2 regions of the Kitasatospora sp. NPDC056184 genome follow, and region 1 is predicted to be linked to the other one. Evidence: riboswitches for the same ligand, from Rfam matches in the RefSeq annotation. Region 1 holds a riboswitch; the other holds the start of a gene.
What was found. Region 1 has a riboswitch for glycine ahead of gcvP (aminomethyl-transferring glycine dehydrogenase). Riboswitches for the same ligand answer to the same signal wherever they lie in the genome.
Positions count from the first base shown of each region.

Region 2: it holds a riboswitch for glycine, as region 1 does, so the genes downstream of both, gcvT (glycine cleavage system aminomethyltransferase GcvT) here and gcvP (aminomethyl-transferring glycine dehydrogenase) in region 1, are expected to answer to the same signal.

Region 1 covers NZ_JBHJUI010000014.1:13,945-18,095, forward strand. The annotation lists gene ACFC0B_RS26020 (PRC and DUF2382 domain-containing protein) at 1-978, opposite strand, end outside; glycine riboswitch at 1,194-1,297, shown strand; gene gcvP (aminomethyl-transferring glycine dehydrogenase) at 1,538-4,151, shown strand, end outside.
Region 2 covers NZ_JBHJUI010000016.1:131,383-135,533, reverse strand. The annotation lists gene ACFC0B_RS28205 (enhanced serine sensitivity protein SseB C-terminal domain-containing protein) at 1-402, opposite strand, end outside; gene ACFC0B_RS28200 (enhanced serine sensitivity protein SseB) at 576-1,379, opposite strand; glycine riboswitch at 1,567-1,674, shown strand; gene gcvT (glycine cleavage system aminomethyltransferase GcvT) at 1,895-3,016, shown strand; gene gcvH (glycine cleavage system protein GcvH) at 3,104-3,490, shown strand; gene glyA (serine hydroxymethyltransferase) at 3,574-4,151, shown strand, end outside.

The DNA.
Region 1 (4,151 bases):
CTTCTCGTCCAGCGCGGCGCGCTCGGCCTCGCCGACCGGGACCCGTTCGACCCGGACCCGCTCGTGGACCACCGGGATCCGGCGCTCCACCTGTTCGGTGGTCACGTACTTGCGGAGTCTGGCGGTGCCGATCACCTGCCACTCGGTGGTGATGTCCAGGCGCTCCTCGCGGCAGGTGATCTCCACCGGGCGGGTGGGGGAGGAGTCGGCGGGGCCGCCCTCCGTCCGGGCCGTCCGCGGCTGAAGCTGCGGCTCGACGGTCGGCTGCGGTGGGGCGGGCGCCGCGGCGGGGGCCGCGGCTGCGGTGGGAGCGGGGGTGGCGGGAGCGGGAGTGGCGGGAGCGGGGGCGGTGGGAGCGGGAGTGGTGGGCGCCGGGGGGGTGACGGGGGCGGGGTTGGTGAGGTGCCGCACGGGGGCCTCCGGGGTGGGGTCGGCCGGCTTGCCGAGATCGGCTGCCCGGTGGAAGGTGAGTTGCTTGGCCGGGCGGGCCGCGCCGGTACCGGGGGCGGCGCCCGTCCCGTTGGTCGGGCCCGTCCCGTTCGCGGCGGGCCGGTGCACCGCCGCGGTGCCGGCGACGGCCGCGGTGCCCGTGCCCGCGGTGGTGCCGAAGTCGAGGTCGTCCGGCTCCGCCCCCGGGTCCTCGCCCGGCGACGGCCGCCCGCCCGCCGGGGCGTCCAGGCCGTAGTAGCGGTAGAGCTGGAGTTCCTGGGCGGGCGACAGGTGCTGGCCCACGCCGAAGTCCGGTGACTCCTTCACCAGGGACTTGTCGTAGGGCACCCGGAGCTCCTCGCCGGAGAACTCACTCGTGGTCAGGGGGACGAAGGCGTCCCGGCCGAAGATGCCGGTCCGGACGGCGGCCCATTCGGGCCGGCCGCTGGCGTCGTCCAGGTACACCTCGTCGATGGTGCCGATCTTGTCCCCGTTGCGGTCGACCGCCTTGTGGCCGATGAGGTCCCGGGGGTCGATGTCGGTCTGCACTCTTTCTCCTCCAGTGCGGTGAGTTCGCGGAACGCCCGCGGGACAGTGCCACTTCACACCAAAAGCCATGAAACGGACGCGCGCGAGCGGGGTGCGGCCGGACGGGCCGGGCGCTGCGCCGGCCGGGTCACCGCAGCCGTCAGCCGCGAAGTCGCCGAAGGGCCTGACGCACCCGTGATCGAGGTGCCTCCCGCTGGTACCCTGGGCGCGACCGCCGAGCCCGCTCGGGAGAGTCCCCGACAGTGGAAGCCGCTGGTCGGGGCGCCGAAGGAGCAACTCCTCCCCGGAATCTCTCAGGCATCCGTACCGTGCGGGATAGGTCACTCTGGAAAGCAGGGCAGGATCGCGGGCGAGGGAGCCGGCGGACCCCACCCTCACCGACGGTGCAAGCCGACGGGGCGTCCCACGGCGCTCCGCGCGGGCGAAGCTCTCAGGTCCCGATGACAGAGGGGGAGGCCTGTCGGGTTCGTCCGACCGGTCCGCTCCGCTGTTGTCCGCAACGGCGGGGCGACCGGCGTGCGCACCCCCGCCGGTCCGTGACCAGGAGGCCTCGACCACCATGAACGCCCAGCCGAACTCGGGACGCCCCACCACCCCCGCGACCCTCACCGAGCTCGAACAGGCCAGCCCCTTCGAGACCCGCCACATCGGCCCCGACGCCGCCGCGCAGGAGAAGATGCTGGCCCAGGTCGGCTACGGCTCGCTGGACGAGCTGGCGACCGCCGCCGTCCCCGAGGCGATCCGCTCGATCACCGCGCTCGACCTGCCCGCCGGCCGCAGCGAGGCGCAGGTCCTCGCCGAACTGCGCGAGCTGGCCGGCCGCAACACCGTGCTCACGTCGATGATCGGCCTGGGCTACTACGGCACCCACACCCCGCCGGTGATCCTGCGCAACGTCATGGAGAACCCGGCCTGGTACACCGCGTACACCCCGTACCAGCCGGAGATCTCGCAGGGCCGCCTGGAGGCGCTGCTCAACTTCCAGACCCTGGTCTCCGACCTGACCGGCCTGCCCACCTCCGGCTCCTCCCTGCTGGACGAGGGCACCGCGGCCGCCGAGGCGATGGCCCTGGCCCGCCGCGTCACCAAGGTCAAGGGCGGTGTCTTCCTGATCGACGCCGAGACCCTGCCGCAGACCGTCGCGGTGATCAACACCCGCGCCGTGCCCACCGGCGTCGAGGTGGTCGTCGCCGACCTGTCCGAGGGCATCCCGGCCGAGATCGCCGAGCGCGGCGTCTTCGGCGTGCTGCTCCAGTACCCCGGCGCCACCGGCGTGGTCCGCGACCTCGCCCCGGTGATCGAGCAGGCCCACGGCCTGGGCGCGATCGTCGCCGTCGCCGCCGACCTGCTCGCCCTCACCCTGCTGAAGTCCCCGGCCGAGCTGGGCGCCGACATCGCCTGCGGCACCTCCCAGCGCTTCGGTGTGCCGATGGGCTTCGGCGGCCCGCACGCCGGCTACCTCGCGGTGCGCGCCGAGTACGCCCGCTCGCTGCCCGGCCGCCTGGTCGGCGTCTCCGTCGACGCCGACGGCAACCGCGCCTACCGCCTGGCCCTGCAGACCCGCGAGCAGCACATCCGCCGCGAGAAGGCCACCAGCAACATCTGCACCGCCCAGGTGCTGCTCGCCGTGATGGCCTCGATGTACGCCGTCTACCACGGCCCGGACGGCCTGGCCGACATCGCCCGCCGCACCCACCGCTACGCCGCCGCCCTCGCCGAGGGCCTGCGGGCCGGCGGCGTCGAGCTGCTGCACGGCGAGTTCTTCGACACCGTCACCGCGGTCGTCCCCGGCCGCGCCGCCGAGATCGCCGCCGCCGCCCGCGCCCAGGGCATCAACGTCTTCCAGGACGGCGCGGACCGGATCTCGGTCTCCGCCGACGAGACCACCACCCGCGAGCACCTGGCGGGCGTCTGGGCCGCGTTCGGCGTCGAGGGCGTCGAGGTGGCGGAGAGCGCCGACGCGCTGCCCGCCGCGCTGCTGCGCCAGGACGAGTACCTGACGCACCCGGTCTTCCACAGCCACCGCTCGGAGACCGCCATGCTGCGCTACCTGCGCCGCCTGTCGGACCGGGACTACGCGCTGGACCGCGGCATGATCCCGCTGGGCTCCTGCACCATGAAGCTCAACGCGACCACCGAGATGGAGTCGGTGACCTGGCCGGAGTTCGGCCAGCTGCACCCCTTCGCGCCGGTCGACCAGGCCGAGGGCTTCCTCACCCTGATCCGCGGGCTGGAGCAGCAGCTGGTCGAGGTGACCGGCTACGACGCCGTCTCCATCCAGCCGAACGCCGGCTCCCAGGGCGAGCTGGCCGGCCTGCTGGCCGTCCGCGCCTACCACCACGCCAACGGTGACGTCCAGCGCGACATCTGCCTCATCCCGTCCTCCGCGCACGGCACCAACGCCGCCTCCGCGGTGATGGCCGGCATGCGCGTCGTCGTGGTCAAGACCCTGGTCGACGGCGACGTCGACGTCGAGGACCTCAAGGCGAAGATCGAGCAGCACCGCGACAACCTCGCCGTGCTGATGGTCACCTACCCGTCCACCCACGGCGTGTACGAGACCCAGATCACCGAGATCTGCGGCCTGGTGCACGAGGCCGGCGGCCAGGTGTACGTCGACGGCGCCAACCTGAACGCGCTGGTCGGCCTGGCCAAGCCGGGCAAGTTCGGCGCGGACGTCTCGCACCTGAACCTGCACAAGACCTTCTGCATCCCGCACGGCGGCGGCGGCCCGGGCGTCGGCCCGGTCGCGGTGCGCGCGCACCTCGCGCCGTACCTGCCGAACCACCCGCTCCAGGAGGAGGCCGGCCCGGCCACCGGCGTCGGCCCGATCTCGGCCGCCCCGTGGGGCTCGGCGGGCATCCTGCCGATCTCCTGGTCGTACGTCCGGCTGATGGGCGGCGAGGGCCTCAAGCGCGCCACCCAGGTCGCGGTGCTGAGCGCCAACTACATCGCCAAGCGGCTGGCCCCGCACTTCCCGGTGCTCTACACCGGCCCCGGCGACCTGGTGGCGCACGAGTGCATCATCGACCTGCGCCCGCTCACCAAGGAGACCGGCGTGACGGTGGACGACATCGCCAAGCGCCTGATCGACTACGGCTTCCACGCGCCGACCATGTCCTTCCCGGTGGCCGGCACGCTGATGATCGAGCCGACCGAGTCCGAGGACCTGC
Region 2 (4,151 bases), on a different contig from region 1:
CGCCCAGGGCACGCCCACCCCGCCGCCCGGGGCGTGCGGGTTCAGCCACAGGCCCCACCGGGTGCGGTACAGCGAGGCCGCGATCTCCCGGCCGGAGATCACCTCGTGCGCCCGCGCCCAGCCGGACGCCGCCAGCTGCTCGGGCGAGGTCACGGCCGGGGCGTACCCGTGGCCGCTGATCTCCATGTTCCCGTACTGGGCGTCCGGACTGCCCGGCGTGCCGTGCCAGAGCAGCATCCAGACCCGGCCCTCGGCGAGCGCGTGCAGCATCGTCTCGTAGGCCTCGTAACGCTCCGGCGCCACCTCGCGCAGCGCGCGCTCCAGCGCGCCCGGATCCGGGCGTCCGGTGGGCGCCTGGCCCCAGGGCCCCGGTGCACCGCCAGCTACCGATCCCGCACTCATGCGCCCACCTCGCTGCGCTTCTTCGTTCCTCGTCCGTCACCGGCGGCCCGGCGGCCGTCAGCACGCACCCTATGGGGCGGTTGCCGACCACCGCCACGCCGACGTGCCAGGGTCCCACCGCCACCCCGCCCGAACCCGTCCGGCGGGTGCCGGACGGACGGCCGGAGTCCGGATCAGCCCCGTCCGTAGAAGGGCGCGACCCGGGTCACCAACCAGTCGACCACCGGATCGTCCGCGAGGTCGAGCAGTACGAGGTGGACGCCGCCGGGCAGCGGCGCGGTTCCCAGCGCTCGCCCCAATGCCTCGTTCACCGCGGCCGGGTCGGCCGGGGCCAGCGGGTCCAGCTGGACGCCGACGAACATCACGGTCGGCTCGCCCTCGACGCTCGCCAGCGCCCGCCGCGCGGTCAGTACTCCCGGCAGCGCCGCGAGTTCCCCGCGGCAGGCGGCCAGGAACGCCTCCGGGTCCTCCCCCGGCACCGGCTCGCGCAGCGCCACCCGGCCGCCGCCGGGGGCGTCCGGCGCGTCCTGGGCGGCGTCCCAGCGCTCCTCGCGCGGCCCGCGGCGCAGCTCGGCCACACCCTCCGGCGGCACCGGGATGCCCACCGCCGCCTCCGGGTTGACCGCGATGCCCACGCCCAGCGGCAGACCCCGGGCGAACTCCCAGACCGGCGCGACCGCGAACGGCATCCCCGGCGCCTGCTGGAGGAACACCTCCTGCGAGGAGAACACCGGGACATAGGGGTCGCCGGCCAGTTCGACGACCGGCAGGTCCAGCGACTGCCCCTGCGGGTCGCCGCCCGACGGCAGCGGGATCCACACCTGGCTGCGCGCCAGCACCTCGACCACCCGCGGGGTCGCGCCCGGGTCGCCGAGCGCGGCGGTGAGCACCTGCTCCAGCTCGTTGGCCGGCCACCCGCCGCCCGGCGGCGCCGAATCCGCCCCGCCCCACCCCTGCTGCTCCACCGGGTACCCCATGCGCCGCCGTACCGCCCTCTGCTCGCCGATGCCCGCAGCCTAGCGTTCCGGCGCCGCGCCCGCCCCGCCCCGGGCCGCCGGGCCCGACGTGACGCAGCCCCCTCTCCCCTCATTCCCGCGGACGTGCCATGATGTGGCCGTCTGCGGTGGCATCCACCCAGGCCCCGCCAACTCCATACCGGCCGCTCGAACCCGCGCGGGAGAGTCCGGAGCGCCCCCGTCCAGGAGGCGCAGCCGGCGCCGAAGGAGCAAGTCCTCCCCGGAATCTCTCAGGCACCCCTACCGCACGGGTTAGGCACATCTGGAAAGCGGCGCACGGCCCTGCCGTCCGCCCACCCACGGTGCAAGCCGCCATGCTGTTCCCCTACAGGGCAGTGGACGGTGAAGCTCTCAGGTTCGACGACAGATGGGGAGACCCAGCCGCCGCATGCCCGCGTGCAGGGTCCGCCGCCCCCGAAGCAGGGCCGGTCCCGGCGCGCGCACCCCTGAGTGCCCCGACCGAGGAGTTCCTGGCCATGTCGTCCCCCCGCCTCACCGCGCTCGACGCGCTGCACCGCGCCCTGGGCGCCACCATGACCGACTTCGCCGGCTGGGACATGCCGCTGCGCTACGGCAGCGAGCGCGAGGAGCACCTCGCCGTCCGCACCAAGGCGGGCCTGTTCGACCTCTCCCACATGGGCGAGATCACCGTCACCGGCCCGCAGGCCGGGGAGATGCTGGACCACGCCCTGGTCGGCTTCGTCTCCGCGCTGGGCGTGCTGCGCGCCCGCTACACCATGATCTGCGCCGAGGACGGCGGCATCCTGGACGACCTGATCGTCTACCGCCTGCGCGAGGACGCCTTCCTGGTCGTCGCCAACGCCTCCAACGCCCAGCTGGTGCTGGACGAGCTGATCGCCCGTGCCAAGGGCTACAACGCCGTCGTCTCCGACGACCGCGACGCCTACGCGCTGATCGCCGTCCAGGGCCCGGAGTCCACCGCGATCCTGGCCGGCACCACCGAGGCCGACCTGGCCGGCCTGAAGTACTACGCGATCCTCCCGGCCCAGGTGGACGGCCGCGACGTGCTGCTCGCCCGCACCGGCTACACCGGCGAGGACGGCTTCGAGATCTTCTGCAACCCGGGCGACGCCGAGCAGATCTGGCAGGCGCTGACCGAGGCCGGCGCCGACCGCGGCCTGATCCCCTGCGGCCTGTCCTGCCGCGACACGCTGCGCCTGGAGGCCGGCATGCCGCTGTACGGCCACGAGCTGTCCACCGACCTGACCCCGTTCGACGCGGGCCTGGGCCGGGTCGTCCGCTTCGACAAGACCACCAACGAGGGCGCCTTCGTCGGCCGCAAGGCCCTGGAGCGGGCCGCCGCCGAGGCCGAGGCCAACCCGCCGCGGGTGCTGGTCGGCCTGGTCTCCGAGGGCAAGCGCGTGCCGCGCGCCGAGTACACCGTGGTCTCCACCGACGGCGAGCCGATCGGCCGGATCACCTCCGGCGCGCCCTCCCCCACCCTGGAGAAGCCGATCGCGATGGCCTACGTGGACGCGGCCCACGCCGCCCCCGGCTCCACCGTCGCGGTGGACGTGCGCGGCAAGCACGAGCCGGTCCAGGTCGTGGCGCTGCCGTTCTACAAGCGCGCCCGCTGACACCCTCCCCCGCTGTTTCCCACGCGAGGCACGTCCGCGCGCCGGGCCGCTTCGCCGTACCCGCTTCCCATCCTGGAGAATGACGCCATGAGCACCAACCCCCAGCACCTGCAGTACACCGAGGAGCACGAGTGGCTGACCGCCGCCGACGCCGACGGTGTGTCCACGATCGGCATCACCCAGCACGCCGCCGACGCCCTCGGTGACATCGTCTACGTCGAGCTCCCCGAGGTCGGCGCCACCGTGACCGCCGGCGAGACCTGTGGCGAGCTGGAGTCGACCAAGTCGGTCAGCGACCTGTTCTCCCCGGTCACCGGTGAGGTCACCGAGGTCAACGAGGACGTCAAGAACGACAACGCCCTGGTCAACGGCGAGCCGTTCGAGGGTGGCTGGCTGTTCAAGGTCCGCGTCGAGTCGACCGGCCCGGTCCTGACCGCCGACGAGTACACCGCGCTCACCAACCCCTCGGCCTGAGCCACCGCCGGGGCGGCCGCCGCACCGCGGCCGCCCCGGGCACGCCGGCCCTCCTCCCTCTCTCCTCCCGGGAAGACCCCACCATGACGGTTCTGAACCAGTCCCTGCACGCCCTCGACCCGGAGATCGCCGCCGCGGTCGACGCCGAGCTGCACCGCCAGCAGACCACCCTGGAGATGATCGCCTCCGAGAACTTCGCCCCGGTGGCGGTCATGGAGGCCCAGGGCTCGGTGCTGACCAACAAGTACGCCGAGGGCTACCCCGGCCGCCGCTACTACGGCGGCTGCGAGCACGTCGACGTGGTCGAGCAGATCGCGATCGACCGGATCAAGGCCCTGTTCGGCGCCGAGCACGCCAACGTCCAGCCGCACTCCGGCGCGCAGGCCAACGCCGCCGCGATGTTCGCGCTGATCAAGCCGGGCGACACCATCCTGGGCCTGAACCTGGCCCACGGCGGTCACCTGACCCACGGCATGAAGATCAACTTCTCCGGCAAGCTCTACAACGTGGTGCCGTACCACGTGAACGACAAGAGCGGCCAGGTCGACATGGAGGAGGTCGAGCGCCTCGCCAAGGAGCACCGGCCGCAGCTGATCATCGCCGGCTGGTCCGCCTACCCGCGCCAGCTCGACTTCGCCGAGTTCCGCCGGATCGCCGACGA